One region of the Paenibacillus sp. FSL H8-0122 genome, then DNA from elsewhere that is predicted to be linked to it. Evidence: predicted binding sites of a transcription regulator. Region 1 holds the regulator's gene; the other holds the start of a gene.
What was found. The regulator LexA, encoded in region 1, represses DNA repair genes until DNA is damaged. The targets are predictions, from matches to a motif close to CGAACATATGTTCG.
Positions count from the first base shown of each region.

Region 2: a site for LexA is predicted at 2,957-2,970, ahead of recA (recombinase RecA). Genes of this name have one in related genera too.

Region 1 is NZ_JBBOTB010000001.1:2,449,415-2,453,840, reverse strand. It holds gene NSS64_RS10800 (HAD family hydrolase) at 126-911, opposite strand; gene NSS64_RS10795 (hypothetical protein) at 947-1,474, opposite strand; gene NSS64_RS10790 (DUF896 domain-containing protein) at 1,522-1,731, opposite strand; gene NSS64_RS10785 (LysM peptidoglycan-binding domain-containing protein) at 1,841-2,257, opposite strand; gene lexA (transcriptional repressor LexA) at 2,455-3,081, shown strand; gene NSS64_RS10775 (L,D-transpeptidase) at 3,270-3,608, shown strand; gene NSS64_RS10770 (hypothetical protein) at 3,686-3,904, opposite strand; gene NSS64_RS10765 (hypothetical protein) at 4,019-4,240, opposite strand; gene NSS64_RS10760 (hypothetical protein) at 4,332-4,426, opposite strand, start outside.
Region 2 is NZ_JBBOTB010000001.1:2,307,993-2,312,418, reverse strand. It holds gene rny (ribonuclease Y) at 1-659, opposite strand, end outside; gene NSS64_RS10160 (regulatory protein RecX) at 969-1,706, opposite strand; gene recA (recombinase RecA) at 1,823-2,887, opposite strand; gene NSS64_RS10150 (competence/damage-inducible protein A) at 3,185-4,426, opposite strand, start outside.

The DNA of each region.
Region 1 (4,426 bases):
TAGTCATATCTTTGATGGTGCGCACATGGGTTTTCAAATAAAAAAGTAAAGAGCAACAATTCTCCAGTGACGGGAGGACCGTTGCTCTTTGACCTTTTGCAGTTTTAAAAACACAGATGTTTGAATTATAGGGAGTCTACCAGCGGCAGAAGCTCTGAAAGATGGCTGATCTGGTAATCCGGCGTAATCTCCGGGTCCGAAGCTTTCGCGTTGCGGTTGATCCAGACCGTGGTCAATCCGGCAGACAAGCCGCCAAGAATATCTGTCGTAAGCTTATCGCCCACCATTATCCCTTGTTCCGGAGTAATATCCAGCAGTCCGAGCGCATGCTCGAAGATTCCCTTGTCCGGCTTGCCTTTGCCGAAGCTTCCCGAAATTACAATGTGGTCAAAATACGGGGTAAGCTCCGGCACACCATCCAGCTTCTCCTGCTGAAGGGCCGGGCAGCCGTTCGTCAGCAGCAGCAGCTTCACCTTACCGCGCAGTTCGTTCAGCACCTGAAGTGTCTCTTCATAGATGTAGGGACGGCTACGGCGCTCAGCGGCGAACTTATCAGCCAGCTGTGCAGCCAACGCTTCATCCTCTACCCCGAGTGCGGCGAGGCCGCGGCGCCAGGATTCCTTGCGGTAGACGGGGGCAAGCTGTTCCAATTGACGGAACTCCGGCTGCTCACCGGCAGTGAAGTTCGCCCACAGCGCTTCAAATGGGTTAATTCCGATCAGCTTCGTGAACGGATACGTCTCATAGGATTCATAGAGGGCACGGGCTTCTCTGCGTACAGCAGCTTCCAGCTCCTGCGGATCAACGGAATCTCCAGCAGCCTCACAAGCATAGCGGAAGGCTTCTTCCACACTGCGGTCATCCCACAGCAGAGTATCGTCAAGGTCAAATAGTACGGCGGTAATCGGCATTTGTTCTTCCACTCCCTATATGCTGGTCTGTCTTCCTATTCGTGCACAACCTCAATGTTGTTGTTCTTGGCGAACTGCTCCAGGCGTTCCCCCATCGCAGCGGTGTCATATCGGTTAATCAGCTTGGAGAAAATCCACTGCTTGCGCTTACCCTTATACTTAATAGTAACTACACTGCGCGATAAAGTGATCTTCTCAATATCCGCCGCAGCCAGGAAGCGTTCGCGGTTGTATTTAATAGTAGAGATACGCGCACGCTCAACCTTAAGGAAGGGACGGCGGAAGAACAGCAGCGCAGCAAGCAGGAAGTACAGCACTACACCCAGCCAGTTGGCCAGAATCCGGCTTCCTTTGGCTTCGTCAATTGAGCCGACCACCCAGAACATGATGCCAAGCAGCATCAGTACAACGGGGAATACAATATTGCGGCCTTTGAAAATATCGATGCTTTTCGCAGCAGTCTTAGTGCTGGAAGTGTAAATGGAGTCCTTCCCCTGCTTCTTTCTTTGCTGGTTAATTTGCTTGGTGTTGCGTTGAACCATTCTTTCCCAAGAACGGGCCATGTAAGTTCCCCCTAGTCATCCTGTATTATCTATGAAAAGGCAACAGGCTAATGCTTAAGTCCGTTATTGCCTTCTTCATGCTCCGGATTGTCCACAATTTCGATGGTATCAAGCTGGGCCCGAAAGTTAGTGCGGATATTCCCCAGGTAAATCTCGCGGAGCTTGGCACGTTCAGCCAGTTCCTCTTCATTCAGGCCGCCGTTCTTAGCTTTGCGTGCCAATTCATTGATGCGTGCGACCAATTCGTCAATATTCAATACGTTTCCCTCCCTCTAAATTCATTTTAACTTTGCCATGAGAAAAAGAGCTTGTCAAGGTCTACCCCCTGAAAGCTCTCCGAGTCGATCATTAGCCTGCTGCATTCCTTCAGTATAAAGGTAAAGTCAGAATATCTCCGGCCTTAATGAAGCTGTTCTCCAAATGATTACTCTTCATTATTCCTTCTATATATACGGCTGTCTTCATGTCCTCAGGCTTGTTGCTTAACGCAATACTCCATAAGGTATCCCCGCGTTCGACTACGATCCGCTTATCCGGCTTCATTGAAGAGACCGAACCGGCAAAAACATTCCCCACCACAGTGAATCCCGAAATAACAAGCATCAGCACCAGAACCAGCTTCATCAGGCTGACCTGACGGAATAGCGATGATAGCGCAGAGAGACTATGAAGAATCGCCCCCTTGATCTTGGTTACATTACTATGAGCAGTTGGATTACCGGGAGCGGACACCTTGATATCCTCATTATTGTAGATGCTGTTGTATGTACTATACTTTAACATGATTATCATCCTCCAAACACATGTTCTTGCTTTCGAAAATAATATAACACGAACATGTGTTTCGATCAATAGTTTTTTCGGAACATTTGTTCTCTTTATTTCCGTTCTCTTATTTTCCTCATTTTAGAACTTATGTTTGTACGAACGGAAGTTCTATGTTATAATTTTCCCAAACATAGTATATGGGGTTGATACCGATGTCAAAGATTTCTAGTCGTCAGCTGGCGATCCTGGAATTTATACGTAATGAAGTCCGCAGCAAGGGTTATCCTCCGTCCGTCCGCGAGATTGGCGAGGCTGTCGGACTGGCCTCCAGTTCCACCGTGCATGGTCACTTGGACCGGCTTGAGAAGAAGGGCCTGATCCGGCGTGACCCAACGAAACCGCGTGCCATTGAACTACTCGGCCAGGAAGATTCAGAGAATGTGCATCAATTCGTCCAGACCGTTACCCGCATCCCGGTAGTGGGTAAGGTTACAGCTGGTGTTCCTATTACAGCTACAGAGAATATCGAGGATTACTTCCCGTTGCCTGCTCATTATGTAGGCGATAACAAGGTATTTATGCTATCTGTCCTTGGTGACAGTATGGTGGATGCCGGAATTATGAACGGGGATTATGTCATCGTGCGCCAGCAGCAGACTGCCGACAACGGCGATATTGTTGTAGCGATGACCGAAGAGGATGAAGCAACTGTCAAGACCTTCTACAAAGAACGGGATCATATCAGGCTGCAGCCGGAGAATCCGGCGTACGAGCCTCTCCGCCTCAACCGCGTTACGATTTTGGGCCGGGTCATCGGATTATTCCGCGATATCCACTAATCTACTCCCCGCTTAAGAACAGGCTGCTCCGCACCATGCGAAGCAGCCTGTTGTATGTTCACTTCACTTCGTATAGTGGCCAAAAAGCCGAATGAGAACAAATGTTTGCATTTGGCTTTTTGGCCATTTTTTCTGCGAACCGCTGCATAGCTCCGCACATATCCTGTTACAAAGGAGTGCTGATCTGTATGCCCAATTACCGAATTATCGTCGATCTGTCACAGCGCATGCTGTACCTGCTGGATAATGACGTTGTCACCAGAGGCTTCCCTGTCGGCATCGGCAAAATGTTAACCGTCTCGCCTGTAGGCGAATACACCATCATTAACAAACAGCCCAATCCAGGCGGCCCGTTCGGTGCATTCTGGATGGGACTGTCCAAGCCGCATTACGGCATTCACGGAACCAATGACCCCTCCTCCATCGGCCATATGGTCTCTCACGGCTGTATCCGTATGTACAATGCAGATGTTCTGGCTCTAGCCGCCCTCGTTCCCATAGGTACCCGTGTCACCATCCGAGAATAGGAGTCACAAAAACCCTTGAGACGCCAGATTGCGCCCCAAGGGTTCCTGTGACTCCTATGAATTAGAGAGGATACAGACTACAGCACACTTCTCAACAGACGGATAGCCACTGTATTCAAACGAATGGCCTCGCGGATCGATTCTCTGGCTGCCAGCAGCTCTCTTCTGGCCCGCGAACCTCTAGGCACTCTACGCAGATTCTCATTGATTTCTTCCAGTCTCTCCAGCAGGACAGCCCGCTGTGTCAGCAGGACATTAATGGCTCTGCGAATCCGGTTACGTTCTCTTTGGCTCATCTTTACACCTCTTTTACACTTGGATAGTATAAGAGATGCCAAGAATGGCTCCAAAGATTGTGTGATTCGGCAGTAATGTTAGTTAGAGCTGCAGGTAGTGGGCAGCGAATCTGCTTACTTCTTGTTCAATCGTACCCGGAATTCAAATTCATCGCGTCTATAAGTCATTCCGGCCAGCACAATGTACTCCGGTGTCCATTTCTGTACAGGTCCGGCATAATCAGCAATCACATGCGGTTTGCCATCAACCAGCTGAACGACGTAGACCTGTACCTGTGCCAGTGCGGCAGCGAATAGATCAGCATCACTGGACAGTACTTTATAAGCCGTATTCAACTTCGTTCCTCCTTGTTCCACAACCATATTAAAGATTCCGTCTCGAATCTATTCAATTATACCGGGTCATGGAACAATATGTAAACCATATTTACAGCTTAATAAAAAGGATTTTGAACAATCCAATATACTTCTTCGTGGCCCCGCCATCCCGGGTAAAAAAATTGGTATTCTTAAGGTCCGGTA
Region 2 (4,426 bases), 140 kb from region 1:
CCGATGATCCGGCCCTTCATCTCTTCATTCGGCAAGGTAACGACAGATACCGTAGTTTCCGCCACATGATCAGCCGCACAGCGTTGAATCGCCAAGGTGATAATCTCACGGGCTTTCTTGTCCGCTTCTTCCTTAGCCTGCTGTTCGATTTCCTTGATCATCTGAGCAGTTTCATGGCGAACTTCCTGTTCTACATTGCTGAGAATGATACTTCTGGCATCATCGATGCTCAGATTGGAGATACGTTCCAGTTCAGTAACCTGATTCTTGTAAATAACATCAATTTGCTGTTGGGTTTCATCAATTCGTTTCTCTTTGTTAGCTACTTGTTCTTCTTTTCGTTCAAGCGATTCCATTTTTTTATCCAGCGATTCTTCCTTTTGCAGCAAACGTCGCTCTTGCCGTTGGATTTCATTCCGACGTTCACGAGTTTCTTTCTCAGCTTCGGTACGGATTCTATGAACTTCGTCCTTAGCTTCGAGTACCGTTTCCTTCTTCAGCGCCTCCGCCTCTTTCTTCGCGTTCTCCACGATGACTACGGCTTCTTTCTCTGCGCTGGAAATCTTAGCTTCTGCAAGGGATTTACGAATAAAATAACCGAATCCAAAGAATGCTGCAGCTACAACGAGAACGACTATGACCCAGATCAATGGATCCATCTGTTCACCTCCTCGTTGATATCCTCCAAGGATCTTCCCTTGGGTATTTGTGCAGTTGTTAAACTATCCGTTCATCACCATACAAAAAACCGGTAATACACCGATTGCCATACTGCACATGCTGCACATGCACATTGCCCGCCTTATCCGGCGATTACATTTCATATGAGTTGTACGCGAACCGGAACATAAGAGTCTGCTTTTTGGGAAGGAAAAAGGAATCTTAGTTTATGCCGATTCATGTTATATTTTATTATTTATAAAAAGACCTTGTCAAGAGAGTCGATAACCGTAATAAAGTCAAGAGAATCAATCCGGGAAGTAAAACTCCTCTTCTTCCCCCTCAGAATTCTCCTCTTCACGCAGAATCCCGATCACCTGGCGCACCATTTCACCAGAGAATCCCCGGCGCATGAGGAACGCCCCTGTCTTCCGCCGTTTGTCGTTCACATCTCCCCGGATCGTATTCCATTTCTTCCGTCCGGTCAGCAGCGCGCTCTCCAGCTCCTGCTCGGGTGTGATCTCATCCAGCGCTTCCGCAATCAGCGACTTATCAATCCCTTTCTCCCGCAGCTCCTGCCGGATCCACATCTTACCCTTACGCTGATTCACAATCCGCTGCTCCGCCCACTGCTTGGCGTACAAGGTATCATCAAGCAGACGTTCCTCCTGCAGGCGGAGCAGAACTTCGGCAATAACAGTCTCCCCTATTTCCTTCTCCCTTAAACGGCGGGCCATCTCCTGTGCGGTTCTGGGCTTGCGCTCCAGATACCTAAGCCCCTCCACATACGCCCGCTGGCGCTCGTCTGCGGCAACAATATCCTCCAGATCTGCTTTTACAAAAGTACTCCCGGTAATCATCCGGTATTTAATCATGACATCTTCATGAACAGTCATGTTGTAGTCTCCGAAATGGATTAGATAACGATAATTAGACTTCTTAAGCCGCTCTACCTTTGTAATTACCAGCTCTTGATCTGCCGGGAAATCCGCCAGCACCTGCTGCTCATCCTGTTCTTCGAATTCCTCATCCAATTGTATAACCATCCTGCCGATCACCTGCTTAAGCTGAAATATTTGCGAAAAGGCACCCTGTAATATCCTCCACAGGGCGCCTATCCATCATGACTTCATTATTCAATTAGAAGTAGAGGAGTACTTAATTACTCGATCTCAAGCAGCAATTTCTCTTCTTCCTCTTGCTCCGCAACCACATCTGCTTCAGATGGTGCCGCTACCAGAGTTGTCAGATTACTTGCCTCACGGATCTTGTTCTCGATCAGCAGAGCAATATCCTGATGTTCCTTCAGGAACTGCTTGGAATTCTCCCGTCCTTGACCCAGACGTTCGCCTTCATAGGAATACCAGGCACCGCTCTTGTTGACAATATCCATCTCCGTACCGATATCCACAAGGCTTCCCTCTCTGGAGATTCCTTCGCCGTACATGATATCTACATCCGCTTGCTTGAACGGAGGCGCTACCTTGTTCTTCACAACCTTGATCTTCGTACGGTTACCCACAACATCGTTACCCATCTTGATACTCTCTACCCGGCGCACATCCAGACGGACGGAGGAGTAGAATTTCAGAGCGCGTCCACCCGGAGTGGTCTCTGGGTTACCGAACATTACGCCAATCTTCTCACGAAGCTGGTTAATGAAGATCGCAATGGTGTTGGATTTGTTAATGGCGCCTGACAGCTTCCGCAAGGCCTGAGACATCAGACGGGCCTGCAAGCCTACGTGGGAATCACCCATGTCGCCTTCAATTTCCGCCTTAGGTACCAGTGCTGCTACAGAGTCAACTACAATGATGTCTACTGCTCCGCTGCGTACAAGTGCTTCAGCGATTTCCAGGGCCTGTTCACCCGTATCAGGCTGGGACAGCAGCAACTCATCAATGTTAACGCCAAGCGCCTTGGCATACTTGGGATCAAGCGCATGCTCAGCATCGATGAAGGCAGCTTGTCCGCCCTGCTTCTGTACTTCAGCGATCGCATGAAGTGCAACCGTCGTCTTACCGGAAGATTCCGGTCCATATACTTCAATAATACGTCCTTTGGGAAGTCCGCCAATACCTAGTGCAATATCAAGTGCCAAAGATCCGCTAGGTACAACTTCCACTTTCATGTGAGTGGATTCTCCCAGTTTCATTACCGAACCTTTACCGAATTGTTTTTCTATTTGACGAAGCGCCATATCAAGCGCTGCACGACGATCTGACAATCAGACCACTTCCTTCACTGTTTATAGTATTATAATAACGTGTTTTGAAGGGCTTGCCAAGTCTTTTTTAGAACATACATTCGTTTTTTTTGCTCCCAGGGATAATACTCCCTTTTATTGTAAGATGCAGGCCTCCTTCCGGATGCAAAACTCAGCAGGTGCTTCTCTTCCGCTTCTTACGTTAACAGGAACAGCCATAGGATAATTTGTTATACCTAATATAAAACAAAAAACCGCAGCATGATCGCTCAAGCCACGGTTCTTCCGTATACATGAATTATATACCGGCACGTACAGTTATTGCAAGGCCGAGCCTTCCAGCGGAGTGGCAACCTTGCGTTCTTCCAGGCGGCGCCACAATCGGTACAGCAGCGCCTTGACGGTGCGCAGGCGGATGTTGTCACGGGTGCCCTTCAGATTCAGCTCATATACCTCTGTCTTGCAGCCCCGCTCAGCCAGTCCTACGAACACAAGACCCACCGGCTTGCGCTCGGAATATCCCGGTCCGGCTACACCGGTAACCGATAAGCCGAAGTCCGTGTCACCAATCATACGCACCTGCTCAGCCAGCACCTCCGCAACCTCGCGGCTCACCGCTCCCGGGGCATCTGGACCTTCAAGCATGGCGGAAGGCACATTCAGCAGTTTCTTCTTAATATCATTGGAATAACACACGATCCCCCCGGCAAACATGGAGGCGCTGCCCGGGATATTCGTAATGCTCTCCATCAGCAGACCGCCCGTACAGCTCTCGGCAGCACTCAGAGTGAGTCCCGCATCCGCCATCCAGTCCACAATCAGCTGCTCCAGCGGCACATCGATGTTGGCATACAGATGCTCCGGCAGAATGTCAGCAATCGTCTTCTCCAGAGCATCGAGCTTGACCATAGCTTCCCGCTCGGACGGCGCCTTGGTGGAGATGCGCACGGTCACTTCGCCTTCCTTGGCATACGGGGCAATCGTTGGATCGCTCTGGCTGCGGATCAGCTCAATCAGCTTGTCCTCCAGCAGCGACTCGCCAATCCCGGCGAACTTCAGCATCTTCGAGTAGAGCGGCATTTCACCAGTAAGAGCATGCTGCTGAAGCCATGGCTTGGCCTTATCCGTGAACATCGGCTTCATCTCCCGGGGCGGGCCGGGCAGCACGATATAATATTTGTCTTCTTCTGCAAAAGCAATCCCTACCGCAAGGCCGGCATCATTGGACAGAGGAGTCGTCCCTTCAATGACAAGCGCCTGCTTGCGGTTATTCTCAGTCATTACAATCTTGCGGTCATCGAAGAAGCGCTGCACATGATCCATGGCCAGCTGGTCGATATGCAGGGTCCGGCCAAGCGCCGCAGCCAGCGCATCCTTGGTCAGGTCATCCTCGGTCGGACCAATCCCGCCCGTGAACAATATAACATCCGCCCGGCTCTGAGCAATCCGGATCGCTTCCAGAAGGCGGCTTTTGTTATCTCCCACAACGGTCTGAAAATAAACGTCAATGCCTAATGCAGCCAGCTCGACTGAAAGAAACTGGGCATTGCTGTTCACGAT